4 regions of the Pectobacterium odoriferum genome follow, and region 2 is predicted to be linked to each of the others. Evidence: predicted binding sites of a transcription regulator. Region 2 holds the regulator's gene; each other region holds the start of a gene.
The links. The regulator CRP, encoded in region 2, controls carbon source genes, mostly activating them, when cyclic AMP is high. The targets are predictions, from matches to a motif close to ATGTGANNNNNNTCACAT.
Positions count from the first base shown of each region.

Region 1: the regulator CRP is predicted to act here: its motif matches at 3,615-3,632, upstream of EO763_RS20460 (GntP family permease).
Region 3: the regulator CRP is predicted to act here: its motif matches at 2,092-2,109, upstream of EO763_RS14565 (ABC-F family ATPase).
Region 4: the regulator CRP is predicted to act here: its motif matches at 2,278-2,295, upstream of EO763_RS11455 (6-phosphofructokinase).

Region 1 is NZ_CP034938.1:4,534,620-4,539,344, forward strand. Features, by position in the region: gene asd (aspartate-semialdehyde dehydrogenase) at 1-926, opposite strand, end outside; gene EO763_RS20455 (YhgN family NAAT transporter) at 1,224-1,817, shown strand; gene EO763_RS20460 (GntP family permease) at 2,193-3,569, opposite strand; gene EO763_RS20465 (gluconokinase) at 3,728-4,240, shown strand; gene gntR (gluconate operon transcriptional repressor GntR) at 4,250-4,725, opposite strand, start outside.
Region 2 is NZ_CP034938.1:4,424,434-4,429,158, forward strand. Features, by position in the region: gene EO763_RS20010 (phosphoribulokinase) at 1-736, shown strand, start outside; gene EO763_RS20015 (OsmC family protein) at 775-1,182, opposite strand; gene crp (cAMP-activated global transcriptional regulator CRP) at 1,556-2,188, shown strand; gene argD (bifunctional acetylornithine/succinyldiaminopimelate transaminase) at 2,347-3,573, opposite strand; gene EO763_RS20030 (aminodeoxychorismate synthase component II) at 3,693-4,268, opposite strand.
Region 3 is NZ_CP034938.1:3,242,976-3,247,700, forward strand. Features, by position in the region: gene hutW (heme anaerobic degradation radical SAM methyltransferase ChuW/HutW) at 1-73, opposite strand, end outside; gene EO763_RS14565 (ABC-F family ATPase) at 478-2,070, opposite strand; gene EO763_RS14570 (PhzF family phenazine biosynthesis protein) at 2,188-3,084, shown strand; gene EO763_RS14575 (GNAT family N-acetyltransferase) at 3,097-3,657, shown strand; gene treB (PTS trehalose transporter subunit IIBC) at 4,226-4,725, shown strand, end outside.
Region 4 is NZ_CP034938.1:2,584,576-2,589,300, reverse strand. Features, by position in the region: gene EO763_RS11465 (PTS sugar transporter subunit IIC) at 1-913, opposite strand, end outside; gene EO763_RS11460 (PTS sugar transporter subunit IIB) at 927-1,220, opposite strand; gene EO763_RS11455 (6-phosphofructokinase) at 1,231-2,211, opposite strand; gene EO763_RS11450 (D-amino acid dehydrogenase) at 2,814-4,067, shown strand; gene EO763_RS11445 (multidrug effflux MFS transporter) at 4,075-4,725, opposite strand, start outside.

The DNA of each region.
Region 1 (4,725 bases), 110 kb from region 2:
CGATCGTTCGGCACCACTTTCACCCAGTCGTTGTGGGTTGCCAGCAGTTGTTCGATTTCTGGCAGCGCCACGTCTTTTTTCAGTTTGATGGTGAACGCCTGGCTGTGGCAGCGCAGTGCGCCGACGCGCACGCAGAGACCGTCAACAGGAATGACGCTGCTGGTGCTCAGAATCTTGTTGGTTTCCGCCTGACCTTTCCACTCTTCGCGGCTCTGGCCGTTATCCAGTTGCTTGTCGATCCACGGAATCAGGCTTCCCGCCAATGGCACACCGAAGTTATCAGTCGGCAGTGAGCCGCTACGGGTCAGCGCTGTCACTTTGCGTTCGATATCCAGAATCGCAGAAGCCGGATCCTGTAGCTCTTTCGCCACTTCACCGTGCAACGCACCCATCTGTGCCAGCAGTTCACGCATGTGACGCGCACCGCCGCCAGAAGCCGCTTGATACGTCGCAGCAGAAACCCACTCCACCAGATTGTTAGCAAACAGGCCGCCCAATGACATCAGCATCAGGCTGACGGTACAGTTACCGCCGGCAAAGGTTTTGATGCCTTTATCCAGACCCTGTTGAATCACCCCGTGGTTCACCGGATCCAGAATAATAATCGCGTCGTCTTTCATACGCAGTGAGGATGCCGCGTCAATCCAGTAACCCTGCCAGCCACTTTCACGCAGCTTTGGGTAAACTTCATTGGTATAATCGCCGCCCTGACAGGTAATGATGATGTCCAGCGCGCGCAGGGCTTCGATATTATAAGCATCCTGCAACACACCTTTATGACCGCCCAGCGCCGGAGCCGCGTCGCCGTGCTGAGAAGTCGAAAAGAATACTGGGTGAATCACATCAAAGTCGCGTTCTTCCACCATGCGCTGCATGAGAACCGAGCCGACCATACCGCGCCAGCCAATAAAACCAACATTTTTCATGGTAACTGTCCTGCTTTGGGGGTAACAAAAAGAATTCTGGCTAACGTCGATAGCGCTTAGTGATTGCTGGCTCGGTGATCTCCCGCAGAGGTCGCGCGCGTCGTGTCGTAAACCTGTAAATAATCGTGTCATTCAACCTTACAAAATGTACATAAAGTCGCAAGTGAATTTATTCGATAGTACGGCAATTTTCAGCAGTCATTCTAATATCATCAACCTGGCACAGGATAACAATGTTGGTCAGCCCGTAAAGATGGCCCAGGTCAGGAAACAAGGTTTCGGGAGTAAAAAACCAAAATGACAGAAATGATCTCCGCAACAGTGCTGCTGTTGCTCATTATGGATCCACTCGGCAACCTGCCGATTTTCATGTCCGTACTTAAACACCTCGACCCTAAACGCCGACGTGTGGTGCTGATCCGTGAAATGCTGATCGCGCTCGGACTGATGCTGATTTTTCTGTTCGCCGGTGAACACATTCTGGCGTTCCTGAATCTGCGCACCGAAACCGTGTCGATTTCCGGCGGTATCGTACTGTTCCTCATCGCGATTCGTATGATTTTCCCTTCGCAGGAAGGCAATAGCAGCGGTCTGCCAGCCGGAGAAGAGCCGTTTTTGGTGCCAATGGCGATTCCGCTGGTCGCGGGGCCGTCGATTCTCGCGGCGCTAATGCTGCTTTCCCACCAGTATCCCAATCAGTTACCCCACCTGACGCTGGCACTGTTTATCGCCTGGACGATCTCTTTCATCATCCTGTTGATGTCCGATGTGTTCTTGCGTTTGCTGGGTGAGAAAGGCGTGAGTGCGTTGGAGAAATTGATGGGGTTAATTCTGGTGATGCTATCGACGCAGATGTTCCTCGACGGCGTGCGGGCTTATATGAAGTTATAACGTCATCGTGGCCCCTGTATCTTATACATAAATGCGCAAATTATTATGGGGTTGACGTTATCCGGCGTAAAAATTATGCAGCGGTGGGCATGACCACCGAGTGAGCGGCAGGGACGCCGCGAAAGACGGTGCCGCGCTGGGAGCGCGTCACCGTCGGCTCGAAAGGTGGTCATGAACGCCGATGGCACCGCGTAGCGGCATAATTTAGCCAGAAGCCTGGGGTCATGGGGCGAGCGGCGTTTGAGCCGCCCCATGTCGGGCGCGTGCTACGAAGTAGCATGAAAATAACGACATTATCGCGCACGAAACCATCTCTTAGTCGGCATAAAAAATGTGACTAAAAGCCCCCTCCACAAGGAAGGGGGGTTAAAAACATTAGAGGAGAATACTCCCCACCAACGCTATCAGGAACGCGATGGTGCCGAGCAGCGTTTCCATCACCGTCCAGGTTTTCAGGGTCGTTTTCTCATCCATTTCGAGGAAACGACTGACCAACCAGAAACCCGAGTCATTCACATGCGACAGCACGGTTGCACCACCCGCAATCGCCACCACGATAAAGCACAGATCGAACTGGCTGAGGCCAGGCGTCGCCGCCACCATTGGTGCCATCAAGGCAGCCGTGGTTGTCAGCGCTACAGTGGCAGACCCCTGCGCTACGCGAAGTGCCATCGATACCACAAATGCGGCAACAATGACGGGCATTCCCGTATCCGCCAGTGCGCCTGACAGCGCATTACCAATGCCGCTGGAACGCAGAACGCCACCGAACATCCCACCTGCACCCGTTACCAAAATAATGGCACAAATCGGACCTAACGCCCCGTCACAAATTTTTTCAAGATGTGAGCCGCTCTTGCGACCGCTAAAAACCATCAGCGCAAAGAACACCGTAATCAATAGCGCAACCGGCGTTTTCCCCAACATACGCAAGAACTGTACTACGCCATTATCGCCACTCACCATCCCCATGACCGTCAGCGTATTCAGCCCCGTATCAAGGAAGATCAACACCAGTGGCAGCAGCAGAATGCTCAGTACCACGGCAAAACGTGGCGGTTCAACCGTAGAATCGGTTTCAACCGCAGAGAGGAAGCTGGAAGGCAGCTTGATATCGAACTTTTTCCCCGCGTACAGGCCATAGAGATAGCCGCCGAAATACCAGGTTGGTAGGGCAATGATCGTACCGATGATCACCAGTAACCCGATGTTGGCACCTAACAGTTCACTGGCAGCAACCGGACCGGGATGGGGTGGAACCAGCGCATGCATTGCCGCAAATGCACCCGCAGCAGGGAAAGCATATTTTAATGTCGAACCGCCAAAACGCTTCGCCACGCTGAAAATAATCGGCAGCATCACGACCAGACCGGCATCAAAAAAGATCGGGAAGCCGAACAGCAGGGAAGCAACACCCAGCGCAAAAGGCGCACGGTGTTCACCAAATTTATTGATCAGGGTATCTGCTAAGACATTAGCCCCCCCGGTCACCTCCAGCAGTCGGCCAATCATGGCTCCCAACCCCACCAGCAGCGCAACAGATGCCAGCGTGCTACCGAAACCGCTCAGCAGTGTCGGGACTATCTTTTCGTACGGCGTTTTCGTTACCAGCGCGGTGACCAAACTGACCAGCGTCAGCGCGAGGAACGCATGGATTTTAAAGCGCATAATCAGCACCAGTAACAGTGCGACTGCACCAGCGGCAATGGTCAACAACACACTGGCGCTATAGGCGGAGGTGATTTCTGTCATCGTTAATAATCTCTTTAGGGCACTCGGTCTGGGTTGGCTAATTGTTTGTGAGGTGTATCACATCATCATTTGATACCGGTAACATGATACGGGTAACATGTTAAAATCAGGAACTATCAAACACCATTTAATTTACATTTTGAGATAGAGATCAAATTATGTCAGGTCGAAGCATTATTCTGATGGGCGTATCAGGCAGTGGAAAATCCTCAGTTGGCGCTGAACTTGGCCGCGCCATTCAGGCAAAATTTATTGACGGCGACGATCTGCATCCGCGCGCAAATATCCAGAAAATGGCCAGTGGTACACCGTTGAATGACGACGACCGCGCACCGTGGCTGGAGCGACTCAGCGACGTTGCCTACAGCCTGGCGCACAAAAACGAGACGGGCATCATCGTCTGTTCCGCACTGAAAAAGCGTTACCGCGACCGCCTGCGCGAAGGGAACGAAAAGATGGTGTTTATCTATTTGAAAGGCAGCTTTGAGCTGGTTCTGGAGCGTCACAAAGCCAGAGCAGGCCACTTCATGCCGACAGATCTACTGAAAAGCCAGTTCGATGCGCTGGAAGAACCGGGCAGCGATGAGCCGGATGTCCTGAAAGTCGATATTGACGGCACCCGAGAGGACGTCGTACAGCGCTGCGTTGAAGCACTGCGTGCGGCAGGCTAACGCCGCCGCTTAGAGGCTTTCACCGTCCAGCACGGTAAAGCCAACATCGATCCTATCCTGTGCGACTGGCTCGCCCCGCAGACGAGCCAGCAGTTGTTCGGTGCCGACGCGCCCCATGTGTTCACGCGGCGTCAGTACACTAGCCAGCTTCGGCACCATCGCCTGACCAATGTCGTGCCCGTGGAAACCCGCTACGCCAATGTCATCCGGCACGCGCAGCCCCTGCCGCTGGCATTCGAACATCGCACCGACGGCTAAGTCGTCATTGGTGCAAAATACGCTATCGACCTGCGGGTATTCCGCCTGCGTCTGCCGCAGCAGTTCGCCACCAAGCGAATAGGAAGACGCCCGCTCGCTCATCACGCAATAACTCTTGAGCTCACTTTCCCACATCGCTTGCTCATAGCCTCGGCAGCGCATAATCGTACGCTCATCCTGCCGCGCGCCGAGATAGACGATATGACGATGCCCCAACGCGACCATAC
Region 2 (4,725 bases):
CCGCTATACCCGCCCGGAAATGGATATGGCGATTCGTAAAGCGCGTGATTCAGGACGCCACATCAGCTATTTCGGCCCAGAAGCGAATGATTTCAGCCTGCTGGAACAGTCGTTTATCGACTATGGCCTGCACGGGCGCGGCCAGACGCGTAAATATCTGCATACCTACGATGAAGCAATTCCCTATAATCAGGTTCCTGGGACATTCACGCCGTGGGAGCCGATGCCGGAACCCACCGATATCCTGTTCTATGAAGGGCTGCACGGTGGCATAGTCACCGAGCAAAACGACGTGGCACAGCATGTCGATTTGCTCGTCGGCGTAGTGCCAATCGTCAATCTGGAATGGATTCAAAAGCTGATTCGTGACGTTAATGAGCGCGGCCACTCGCGTGAAGCGGTGATGGATTCCGTCGTTCGCTCGATGGAAGACTACATCACCTATATCACGCCACAGTTTTCTCGCACACACATCAACTTCCAGCGCGTGCCTACCGTGGACACCTCCAACCCGTTCGCCGCCAAGTCGATTCCCTCACTGGACGAAAGCTTCGTCGTGATTCACTTTCAGGGATTGGATAATATTGATTATCCCTATCTGCTCGCCATGTTGCAGGGGTCGTTTATCTCCCATATCAACACGCTAGTCGTTCCCGGCGGGAAGATGGGCTTGGCGATGGAATTGATTATGGCGCCACTGGTGCAGCGGTTAATCGAAGGGAAAACGATCGAATAAGCGAAACCGGGCACGGTAGTGTCGTGCCCAGAGAGAGATTAAGCCAGCACCCTAACTTCGTGGCTATGCGTCACCTCAACGGCTTTGCCCAGCATCAGTGCCACAGAACAGTACTTTTCCGCCGACAGGGCGACAGCTCGCTCGACAGCTTTGTCAGTCAATCCTTTTCCCGTCACGATAAAATGCAGATTGATGTGGGTAAATAAACGCGGCGCGTCAGACCGACGCTCTGACGTTAATTTCACCTCACAATCCGCCACATCGTTGCGACCTTTTTGCAGAATCGACACCACGTCAATCGCGCTGCATCCTCCTACGGACATCAATACCATTTCCATCGGACTGGGCGCTTTATCGCCAGAATTGCCGTCCATCAATATCTGATGCCCTGATGCGGATTCGCCCAAAAACGTTAAGCCTTCAACCCATTTTACCCGAGCCTGCATGATGCCTCTCCACTAAAATTTTTTTGAAAATTTATATCGTTACTGTACAAAAATCAGCGTTAATCAGAGCTTTGTCATGCTGAAGCGAGACAACACAAGACACATCCTTAAAGCTGTGTTAAAACGAAAATAGAATAGACCTTTTCTGGACAAACCCAGAAACGAAGAAGATGATTACGTGGCCAGATATACCCAGCCACGTTTACGATGCGGCAAGGCAGCAACCGGAAAATCAAGGGTACAGTGGTTCCAGTATATTCCCTGACGTCATTCTGCCTAGACTGAATTTTATTTTTTAGCAGTTAAACACGCCGTACAGGGAACTCTGACCCCTGTAATTTGCGCAGTGAATTACAACAGAGGATGATAGCGAATGGTTCTCGGCAAACCGCAAACAGACCCAACTCTCGAATGGTTCCTTTCCCATTGTCATATTCACAAGTATCCATCGAAGAGCACACTGATTCACCAAGGTGAAAAAGCAGAAACACTTTACTACATCGTGAAAGGCTCTGTCGCAGTGCTAATCAAAGATGAAGAAGGCAAGGAAATGATCCTCTCCTACCTCAATCAGGGCGATTTTATCGGCGAGCTCGGCCTGTTTGAAGAAGGTCAGGAACGCAGTGCCTGGGTTCGGGCAAAAACCGCCTGTGAAGTGGCTGAAATTTCCTATAAAAAATTCCGCCAGCTCATCCAGGTTAACCCAGATATTCTCATGCGTCTGTCTGCGCAAATGGCAAGCAGACTTCAGGTTACCTCTGAGAAAGTCGGCAACCTCGCCTTCCTTGATGTAACCGGCCGTATTGCCCAAACCCTACTCAACCTGGCCAAACAACCTGATGCCATGACGCATCCAGATGGCATGCAAATTAAAATTACCCGTCAGGAAATTGGGCAAATCGTTGGCTGCTCGCGTGAAACCGTGGGCCGCATTCTGAAAATGTTAGAAGACCAGAACCTGATCTCTGCACACGGTAAAACGATTGTCGTTTACGGCACTCGCTAAACCCCTGTCGCGGTACCCTACCAATAAAAAAGCGTGAAGCCTCGGCCTCACGCTTTTTTTATGCCGTGCCATCCCTGCCGCCACCCTTACGGGCCGTCGCAAGCGACGTTGAAAAACGTTCTCTACGTTTTTTTATCACTGCGCTTTTGGGAGCGTAATCAGTTTGCTGTGTTAACGACCTGCGCGACGGCTTTGGCGAACTTCGCCATCCCCTGCGCAATATCGTCTTCATCAATGATCAAAGACGGTACAAAGCGGATCACGTTAGGCCCAGCCATCAGTACCATAAGCCCCTGGGCCGTTGCGGCAGCCAGGAACTCGCCCGCGCGACCGTGCCATTGCGGTTTCAGTTCTGCACCCAGCAGCAGCCCCATACCGCGAACCTGTTCGAATACACCGTACTGCTGATTGATTTTCTCAAGCTCACTGACAAAGCGATCGTGACGATCCGCCACGCCTGACAACACGTCCGGCGTGTTAATGATATCCAGCGCGGCTTCCGCCACCGCACAGGCCAACGGGTTGCCGCCATAGGTGGTGCCGTGTACCCCAACCGTCATGGCCGATGCGATCTCTTCCGTCGTCAGCATCGCACTAATCGGGAACCCGCCGCCCAATGCTTTAGCCGTTGTGAGAATATCCGGCGTAATACCGTAATGCATGTAGCTGAATAATTTACCGGTACGCCCCATCCCGCTCTGCACTTCATCAAATACCAGCAGCGCCTTGTGCTGATCGCACAGATCGCGCACGCCTTGTAAAAACTCAGGCGTCGCAGGCGTAATTCCACCCTCGCCCTGAATCGGCTCCAGCACGACCGCACAGGTGTGATCGTCCATCACTGCTTTCACCGCAGCCAGATCGTTGAAGGGAACATGGACAATGTCCGCAGGTTTAGGCCCGAAACCATCAGCATATTTAGGCTGTCCGCCAACCGAGACGGTGAACAGCGTCCGGCCATGGAACGCATTGTAGAAGGCGATGATCTTGGTTTTATACGGACTATGGCGTTTAACCGCATAGTGACGCGCCAGCTTAAAGGCGGCTTCGTTAGCCTCAGCGCCGGAGTTAACAAAGAACACGCGGTCGGCAAAAGTGGCATCAATCAATTTGCTGGCGAGGCGTAGCGCAGGCTCATTAGTGAAAATATTGCTGGTGTGCCACAGCTTTTCACCCTGCTGCTGCAACGCGTTCACCAATGCAGGATGGCAGTGGCCCAACGCCGTGACCGCAATACCGCCGGAGAAATCGATATACTCGCGGCCTTCCTGATCCCAGACGCGGCTCCCTTTACCTTTCACAGGTACAAACTTCGCGGGTGCATAAACCGGCAAAATCACTTTATCGTGAGTATCCCGTGTCACTGCTTTCTGCTCTGCTACCATTTGCTGCCTCACTCTGCTGTCCATCATGTCGAAATGAAAATATAGTCAATAAATATGCATAAAAAATCAATTCCAGGCAATATTAAATCAGCTACTGAAGAGAATAACTTTCTATATGGCTAAATTTTAAGGAAATTATCCAAAAGCTGATGCCCTTGCTGGCTAAGAATGCTCTCTGGGTGAAATTGCACCCCTTCCAACGGCAATGCGCGATGGCGAATCCCCATAATCTCATCACGCTTGCCTTCATGTTCGCTCCAAGCCGTGATCTCAAAGCAATCAGGCAGTGATGCGGCATCAATAATGAGTGAATGATAGCGGGTGACCGTCAAAGGGTGAGCCAGCCCCGCGAAAACCCCCGTATCGCTATGCGCAATCGTTGAGGTTTTCCCGTGCATGACCTGCCGTGCTCGCACCACACGCGCGCCGAACGCCTGCCCCATCGCCTGATGGCCAAGACACACGCCCAGAATAGGCAGTTTATCGGCAAAGTGACGGATAGCAGCTAGCGAAATGCCCGCCTCATCCGGCGTACAAGGGCCAGGTGAAATGACCAATCGCTCAGGCGCAAGTTGCTCAATCTCTCGTAGCGTCAGTTCATCATTACGCTTCACCACGACCTGTGCGCCAAGCTCACAAAAGTATTGGTAAAGGTTGTAGGTAAAGGAGTCGTAGTTATCGATAATTAGCAGCATAGTCATTGCACTGTTAGTCGGAAAAGCCGTACTAACATACATGAAATCCGCGTCAGGTACCCGCCCTCGTCACCATCAAAGACAAAGGGGTCGCTCTCTTCGTTTAAGAAATTAGCATGATAATAATTTTATCGATCACAAATCATTTATTTCATCAGGAAACATCTTTATTAATAGGCCTTATTTATTATCACAATTCAGAGTAAACGATTACATTGAAATTATTTTTAACAAAAAAAATAATAAACAAAAACCTCCTATGAATTAATTCAGTTTTTTTAAAAGGAAGAAAAACTAAGGAGGTTATCTCTAAAGTGATATTTTTTGATAGCGATCACAATCGCTCAGAAAGCGAATAAACCACGCATATAAAATGGATAAAAAATAAAGAATCCAGATTGAAACGACAAAGATTAAAAAACATAACACAATGAATTTAAATGATTTAAATGGAAAT
Region 3 (4,725 bases), 1.2 Mb from region 2:
GCATTGCCATACGTCGGGCGCCAAAAGGCTGCTCACCGGGCTCGGCATAATACGGCGTCAAATCGATGTTCATTAACGGCCCCCAAATAATCAATAAAATAAATTAAATGATAATTATTTTTATTTGGCAACGAGGAGAAAACGTAAATGAATGGGCTGAATTTGAATACAGAAAAATAACGACAGGGATTAACAAATTGTTTTCTTTTGTGCAAACTGAAAATTATGCCCAAAAACCATACTGCTGTTTTATTTCAGAGGGTTACGGTGTATCTCTCTTTGTTTTTTTAACAAGTACGAAAAAAAAACAGCGTTTATTAAAGTTCGTTAATTTGGGTAATAAATACAGGCAGGATCGGTGAATGTTTCCGTCCGATGGCATCAGCGAAAAGAAACAAATAGAGCATAAAAAGAACGAAAGAAAGGAAAAGAGCCGACCTTCAGGCCATGATTTAGGCCTGAAAGTCGGTATGGGGCTTACTGAATACCCTGACTGCGCAGGTAATCTTCATAGTTGCCGGTGAAATCGATCACTTTATTTGGCGTAATCTCCAGAATACGGGTCGCCAACGAGCTGACAAATTCACGGTCATGAGAGACGAACAGCAGCGTCCCTTCGTACATTTCCAGCGCCATATTCAGCGATTCAATGGATTCCATATCAAGGTGGTTGGTCGGTTCATCCATCACCAGAATATTCGGACGCTGCATCATCAGCTTACCGAACAGCATGCGGCCTTTTTCACCACCGGATAACACCTTCACTTTCTTCTTGATATCATCCTGGCTGAACAGCAAACGACCGAGTACACTGCGCACGGCTTGCTCGTCGTCTTTTTCCTGTTTCCACTGGCTCATCCAATCAAAAACGGTCAGCGTCTCATCGAATTCGTATTCGTGATCCTGCGCGTAGTAGCCAATTTTTGAGTTTTCAGACCATTTCACGGTGCCGCTATCCGGTTCGAAATCACCGACCAGCGTTTTCAGCAATGTCGATTTACCGATACCGTTGGCACCCAAAATAGCAACTTTTTCACCCACTTCGACCATCAAACCCAGCTTGCTAAACAGCGGAGCATTATCAAAACCTTTGCTCAACGCTTCAACTTCCAGCGCATTACGGAATAGTTTCTTATCCTGATCAAAACGGATAAACGGGTTTTGACGGCTGGACGCTTTCACTTCATCCAGCTGGATTTTATCGATCTGGCGCGCACGCGATGTCGCCTGCTTGGATTTAGAGGCGTTGGCGCTAAAGCGGCTGACGAACGATTGCAGTTCGGAAATCTGCGCTTTCTTCTTGGCGTTATCGGACAGTAAACGCTCACGAGCCTGCGTCGCTGCCGTCATGTATTCATCATAGTTGCCGGGATAAATACGCAGCTCGCCGTAGTCCAAATCCGCCATGTGCGTACAGACCATGTTCAGGAAGTGACGGTCATGCGAGATGATGATCATGGTGCTGTTACGCTCGTTCAGCACCTGCTCCAGCCAACGGATCGTATCGATATCCAGGTTGTTGGTGGGTTCGTCGAGCAGCAGGATATCGGGATCGGCAAACAGCGCCTGCGCCAACAGGACACGCAGCTTCCAACCGGGAGCAATTTCACTCATCAAGCCATAGTGCTGCTCAACGGGAATCCCCACGCCCAGCAACAATTCGCCCGCGCGTGATTCTGCGCTGTAGCCATCCATCTCACCGTATTGCACTTCCAGATCGGCAACTTTATAGCCGTCGGCTTCGCTCATTTCAGCCAATGAATAGATACGATCGCGCTCTTCTTTTACCGCCCACAGCTCACCGTGGCCCATGATCACGGTATCCAGCACGCTGTATTTTTCAAAAGCGAACTGATCCTGACGCAGTTTACCCAGACGTTCATTAGGATCGAGGAAGACGTTACCGCCGCTCGGCACCAGATCGCCGCCGAGAATCTTCATGAATGTGGATTTTCCGCAACCATTCGCGCCAATCAAACCGTAACGGTTGCCGCCGCCAAATTTAACGGAAATGTTTTCAAACAACGGCTTGCTGCCGAACTGCATGGTGATATTGTTGGTACTTAACACAGCACTTATACTCGAGTCGGAATGTGATTTGGCGCGCATTATGCCACAAGCGCGCGATAGGATCGCGGTTAGTTTTGAGTAATATTTAAGCGATAGCGCATACAGGAGAGAAATGCGATGCCTATACTACGTCGTTTCAAACAGGTCGACGTTTTCACCCAGCAGCCTTTCAAGGGCAATCCGCTTGCCGTCATTATGGAGGCAAAGGGATTAACCGATGCGCAAATGCAGGAGATCGCTCGCTGGACAAACCTGTCAGAAACCACGTTCGTCCTGCCAGCCACCGATCCTTTAGCGGATTACCACGTCCGCATTTTTACGCCAGAATCGGAGCTGTCCTTTGCCGGACACCCTACGCTAGGCACCGCACATGCCCTGCTGGAAGAAGGATTGCGTCCTAAATCTCCGGGCCAGTTGGTGCAACAATGCGGTATTGGCCTCGTGCCGATCAACATCGGTGAGGATAAGAGCCTCGCTTTTCACGCGCCTCAGGCCACCCTCGTTCCCTTTGACGGTGAACACCTGCCACTGCTGGAAAAAACGCTGGGCATTGCTGGTTTTGATCGTGCCGCTATCGATACCCGCTACCCGCCCACCGCGGTACACATGGGCATTCGCTGGCTCGTGATTCGCGTAGACAGCGCCGACACCTGCCTGAACATCACACCGGATGCAGAGGCACTCGCAGTTGTGCAAAACCTCAGCCAGACCAATGGCATCGCCATCTATGGCCCATACGATGGCGCAACGCCAGCCGATTATGAAGTTCGCGCGTTCTACATCGAACGCGGCCATCTCAAGGAAGATCCGGTTACCGGCAGCGCCAATGCCTGTCTGGCTGCGCTGCTTCGCCAGCAGCACTCAACGAATAACGTCACCGCACCACTTAGCTACCTTGCGCGACAGGGCACTATGCTACAGCGCGATGGCCAGATTACCGTCACTTACCTGAACGATGAACCGTGGATCGGCGGGCACAGCGTCACGATCGTTGACGGTACGTTGCAGGGATAAAGGAGGGATTTTATGGCAACGCCATTTGCCGATACGTCATTTACAGATGCATTGTATGCATTGCGTCATCAGCCCCATTTGTGCCTAACGATTCAGGAAGAAAGCGATGCCGATGCGCTCTTTACCCTGATTCAGCAGGAAAAAGCGCGTCTGCGGCGTACGTTACCCTGGCCGGATTCTGTTAAGACCGTCGATGACACACGTGAAACCATTCGCGCCAACAGAGAAGAATTCCTCGCCAAATCAGCCGCCGTGTATCTTATCCGCTGGGACGACTCGCTGGCTGGCATCGTCTCCTTCAACACGATTCAGGATAAAGAGGGCGTCATTGGCTATTGGATCGCCGAAGCCTTTGAAGGCAAAGGCATCGTTTCTCAGGCCGTCAGCACGCTGATAACGGCCTATACCAATGCGAGCCTCGTTGACCGCTGCGTCATCAGAGCCTCAACCGCCAATACGCGTAGCAACGCTGTCGCTCAACGACTCGGCTTCCGCTTTCACCATACGGAGAAAGATGCTGAGCAGATTGGCGAGCAGTGGTTCGATCACAATATTTATCGCTATCCTGCCTGATATTCCCCCGAATACCATCCATTACCCGATGCGCTGACCTTCCGGCTGCGCATCAGATTCTTTCTCTTCATGACGCATTCCCTTTACCATATCGTTATATTTTTGTGACTGAAATCACAAAAATGTTGAAATCCAATTTCATCTTCGCTAACATTAAAAACGTGATGAACATCACATTTAACTAACCCGTTAGAGGAGCCTGATAATGAAAATGATTCGCAAAATCAGCAAATTCTTTAAAAGAATGGGAGATGTTTATGTCAGTTACTGTGAACGTATTGGGTCAATCATCAGCCCGTTCTGATTGTGATATAAACAATCTCTGAAGCCGCCTCCTACAGGCGGCTTTTGTTTTTTCATCCTCTCTCACACCCTGTTCATTCCCCTTTCCTTTTTGTCTACCCACACGTCGCAGATTTGTGCAGTACACCGCATGCCTGAACATTCTCTTTTAAAAACAGCTCAATGCATTTTCCTTTCACGGCAAAACCACCGTTAACAGACTATGCTTTTTTGTACTTACTTCGCGTCCCCGACGTCTGCGCAAAAAGATAAAAAGGACATGACTATGAGTAAAGTTAAACAACAGGATATTGACCGTCTGATCGAACTGGTCGGCGGGCGTGAGAACATCGCGGCGGTCACGCACTGCATTACTCGTCTCCGCTTCGTCTTGCACGACTCATCCAAAGCCCATCCCAAGAACATTGAAGAGCTGCGTATTGTTAAAGGGTGTTTTACCAACGCCGGACAATTTCAGGTCGTGATCGGCACCAACGTGGATGAATATTACAAAGCGCTGCTCGCCACCACGGGAAAAGGCGAGATTAATAAAGAAGAAGCCAAAGTCGCCGCTCGCCAGAACATGAGCTGGTTTGAACGCAGCATTTCACATTTTGCCGAGATCTTTTTTCCGCTGCTTCCCGCGCTCATCAGCGGGGGCTTGATCCTCGGCGCACGTAACGTAATTGGCGATATTCCGATGCGCGACGGGCAAACGCTGGTACAGCTCTACCCGACCTGGCAAACCATCTACGATTTCCTCTGGCTGCTGGGCGAAGCCATCTT
Region 4 (4,725 bases), 1.8 Mb from region 2:
CCAACGCGGGTTTGGCGTTAGGTACCAGACGCATGGCGATACCTCGAAAGGCGGGAACCAGCTCATTAAGCAGCAGACGTACACCGCTGTAGAGAACGAAAACGCCTGCGACAAACTGCATGGATTGCATGAAGGAATACATCAGATAGTTCACGCCGTTGGCGTACTGGGCGATGTAGGCCGGTCCTGCCGCCACGGCGGGGATGAGATACATCGGCACCATGACGACGGCCATCGACAGATAGGTATCCTGCAAGAATTTGAAGTTATCAGGCAGCGTTAAGTCTTCCGTAGATTTGGAGTTTTTACCGACGACCCGAGCGACGGCAGCCTGCACCAAATACCCGATGGTACAAAAATGTCCCAGCGCAACATCATCGGAATTCGTGATTTTACGGACAATCGGCTGTGCCAGCGCTGGCATCAGGACCGCCATAATGCCGCCAAATATGCCTCCAGTTAAGATCAGCGTCGCGCCGGTCAAGCCCGATTTATAGCCGATCACGGTACCGATTGTTGCCATCCACAGCAGAGCTTGCCCCGTCAGGAAGATATATTTAAAGGGGGTGATTCGCGCGATAAGGATGTTAACGGCAAAGATCACCATGAGCGTCAACGCGACTTCTGATCCGAGCTCGCGGTTTGCCAACCCAGCGATGGCGGCAACATCGGTGATGTAGCCTTTCATGCCAAAGCCTTGGGTAAAGATGCTGTTCAAATACGTCAGGGTATCAACGATGATGTTAATCCCTGCCATCATGATGAGGAAACCCAGCAGTGTCTTGAACGTCCCCTCGGCAGTTTTTCCTACCGATTTCTTCTGCAAAATCAACCCGATCATGGCGATCAGCGCGATTAATATGGATGCCTGGCCTAATAAGTCTTTCACAATGAAATTGATAACGGTGTTCATTTTTCACCTCATGCTATTGATGAGCCTGGATATACGCTAAAATTTTTTCTTCTATTTCATCTTTGTCGGTCAATTTATTAAGAATGATGATTCTTTTTTTCTCATCTTCACTGGCATCGCTATTCAGGATGTCAGCAAATATTTTCTGGGTTAAAATAACGTCATAATTGAAAGCAGAAGCTTCTGAAATCGTGGTGTGATTTATTTCTGCATCAATTCCTAGTTTTTTTAGTACGGATTTCGCACTCATTTCGATAGCGAAACTGGAACCTAATCCACAGCCGCAAACGCAAAGTACTTTCAACATAATCATGGCCTCATATCAGGTGATGAGCTTTCGCGAGCTTATAATAGTGACTGTCGACATCAATCAAACGTCGTTCGGAATCCTCCAGATCGATAGGAATGGCTTTGTTGTTATTATTGATAATGATGATTTTATTGGTTAGTCCGGTATTAATACACCGAACTACTTCTTCTGCTAACAGGATGCCCTGAATAATTTCTTCCCCAGTGGGCGCGCCATTTCGTAAACCATATCCCAAAATGGTTTTTCGGATACGGATGCCAATCTTATGCTCTAGTTTCTTGATAATGGTGTCGATAGCGCCCTGAAAGCCAGGAGTATATTCATGGGTATAACCTTCAGAGCATAAAATGATTACGCTGTTTTGTTCCGCGATTTTATCCCGAATACATTGTGATAATTGTTCAATATCCCACGGTGATTCTGGAATGAGTGCGATATCTGCGTTGCTCTTTAATGCCGCCTGCAATGTCAATTCGCCACAATAACCGCCGAGTAATTCAATCATGAATACCCGCCCTTGTAGTCCACGGCCTGTATTTCGCAATTTCTCTACTTCACTCATTACCTGCTCGCAGGCGGTAGAAAAACCGATCGTATAGCGGTTCCCTGAAATATCATTATCAATTGTCATTCCTACGCCATAGCAATGAATACCATAGTGACTGAGTTTTTTTAGAAATTGGAATGAGCCATCTCCTCCCGCCATAATGAGCGCATCGAGTTTTTGTTTTTGAATGTTTTTGACGATGTGCTCATAGTCTGTTTTTCTACATTTTCCGGTTTTTCTCCCTGAAGTAATCAGGGGCATTGCTGAGAGGGAATAATCCACCAAATCACGGCGAGTGAGCACTTTACAGCAGTTATCGATAAGGCCATTAATTCCACCATCGAAAATGACGATGTCGGAGGCAGTCATTCTATTCACCTGAAAGATGAAGTTATTTATTCCGCTAACGTCGCCGCCGCTAATGACTAATCCAATTTTCATCGTCGCCCTCTGGAAATATGAATAACCACCGTGTGAACACAATGTTATTAAACTGATAAGGCGTTTTTTTGATGAATGTCGCAAATTTGTATTTAATTACGGGGCTGAATGTCTTGACAGTGATGTCGTTAATTCAATTATTGTGATGATTGTCACGATTTTAAAATAAGCAAATTAACTAACTTGTTAATTCATTAGGCATTTAACATTTTCATCTTTTTTATTCTTCTTTATCTTTTCAGCTAAAGAGTGAATACGCATTTTGTGAATGATTTCACAGTTATTTCGTTACGATCATCAGTGATGAATAGATAAGAGAACAATATACCCTAAATAATTCGAGTTTCAGGAAGGCGGCAAGAGAAGGAATCCCGATGAACTTACTTGAGTAAGTGATTCGGGTGAGTGAACGCAGCCAACGCACATGCAACTTGAAGTATGACGGGGATAGATAAATGTTATCGTCGAGGCGGGTGACAATTCCTTCCCAAATGCTAGAGTAGTCTTCAGTTTTATCTTTTAACTAGTGTTTTATTCCATTAAATAAGCATTTTTCCAGTAGATTAGACGGTTTTTAACGGAGAGAAAGGGAGAGCGGTAGCATGCGGGTTGTGATTCTGGGAAGTGGCGTCGTTGGCGTAAGTACTGCTTGGTATCTTGCGCAGGCAGGGCATGATGTTACCGTTATCGATAGGCAACCGGAGCCCGCGTTGGAAACCAGCGCCGGGAATGCCGGACAAATTTCCCCTGGCTATGCCGCGCCTTGGGCTGCGCCGGGCATACCGCTGAAAGCGATAAAGTGGATGTTTCAGCGCCATGCACCGCTGGCCATCCGGCCAGACTTTACGGCCGCGCAGCTTTGCTGGATGTGGCAAATGTTGATCAACTGCGATGCGCGCCACTATAAAACCAATAAAGCGCGGATGGTGCGTCTGGCGGAATACAGCCGCGACTGTTTGCAAGCGCTGCGGCAGGATATCGGTATCCAGTACGAGGGGCGGCAAGGTGGAACGCTGCAACTGTTTCGCACTGAACAGCAATATGACAATGCGACACGGGATATCGCCGTGCTGGAAGAGGCTGGCGTACCGTATCAACTGTTGACTCGCCATGAGCTTGCCTCGGTTGAACCCGCGCTGGCGAACGTGGCGGGAAAACTGACTGGTGGGCTGCGTTTACCGCATGATGAGACGGGCGATTGCCAGCTGTTCACTCGCCAACTGGCGGCGATGTCCGCCGAGGCTGGCGTCACCTTTAAACTGGGGCGTAACGCTCGTCAGTTGCGGGTTGAAGGGCAGAGCGTCACGGGCGTGCAGTGCGACGACGAAATCATCGTGGCAGATGCCTATGTGATGGCCTGCGGCTCCTATTCCACTGGATTACTGCGTCAGTGGTTTGATATTCCGGTTTATCCGCTGAAAGGCTATTCGCTGACGATCCCGCTAGCAGATGACGCCTCGGCACCGGTTTCTACCGTACTGGATGAAACCTATAAAATAGCGATTACCCGCTTTGATCGTCGCATCCGCGTTGGTGGAATGGCAGAAGTCGTGGGCTTCAACACTGAGCTGAATCCCAAGCGCCGTGAAACGCTGGAAATGGTGGTGCGCGATCTCTATCCTTATTGCGGCCCGATTGAGCAAGCAACATTCTGGACGGGGCTGCGCCCGATGACGCCGGACGGCACGCCGCTGGTAGGGCGCTCACCGCTGAAAAATCTGTACCTGAATACGGGTCATGGCACGTTAGGCTGGACGATGGCCTGTGGATCGGGGAAATTGCTAGCGGATATTCTGTCGGACAAATCACCGGAGATTGAGTCCGATGATTTGTCCGTGGGAAGGTATGTTCGTTAGTTTTAAACTACGTGCGGGGCAGTGGCGTAATGCTGCCCTTGTGGTGCCGCGTGAGCAGACGGGCGCGTATCGCCAGCAAGGCGGCACAGAGCATCACCAGCGCCAGGGATATTTTTGACGGCAGCGGGAGCGCCATAGCAATCAGTCCCAGCGCTGCACCGCCCGCCATCTGCACAAATCCTACCATCGCTGATGCAATTCCCGCCTCATTGGAATAAGGCTCCAGCGCATAGCTGGTGGACGGCCCGATCAAAAATGCCAGACCTGCACAGGCCAGCGCGACGGGCAGCATGTAGGTTGGCCAGGTGTTTTGCATCGCTTCGGGTAAGAGAACGACGCCGCTAAGCAGCGAAAGAAAACCCGTACCCATCAGCAGGCTACCAATAGCCAGACAGCGCGGTCGGCCGACTTTGCGGATAATGCGATTCGCAAAGAAGCTGACCAGCATGATCCAAAAACCGTTTACGCCAAAGGCAATCGAAAACTCAAGCGGCGTGAGCTGGGCCTCATTCATCAACACCACAGGAGAGAAGGTGACATAGGTTAACGCCATCCCCATCGCGCCCGCGTTGACTGAGGCGAATCCCAGAAAGTGGCGATCGGATAACAGACGTACGTATTGGCGCAGCGGCAAGCCGTGTACGGGCAACGTTGAATC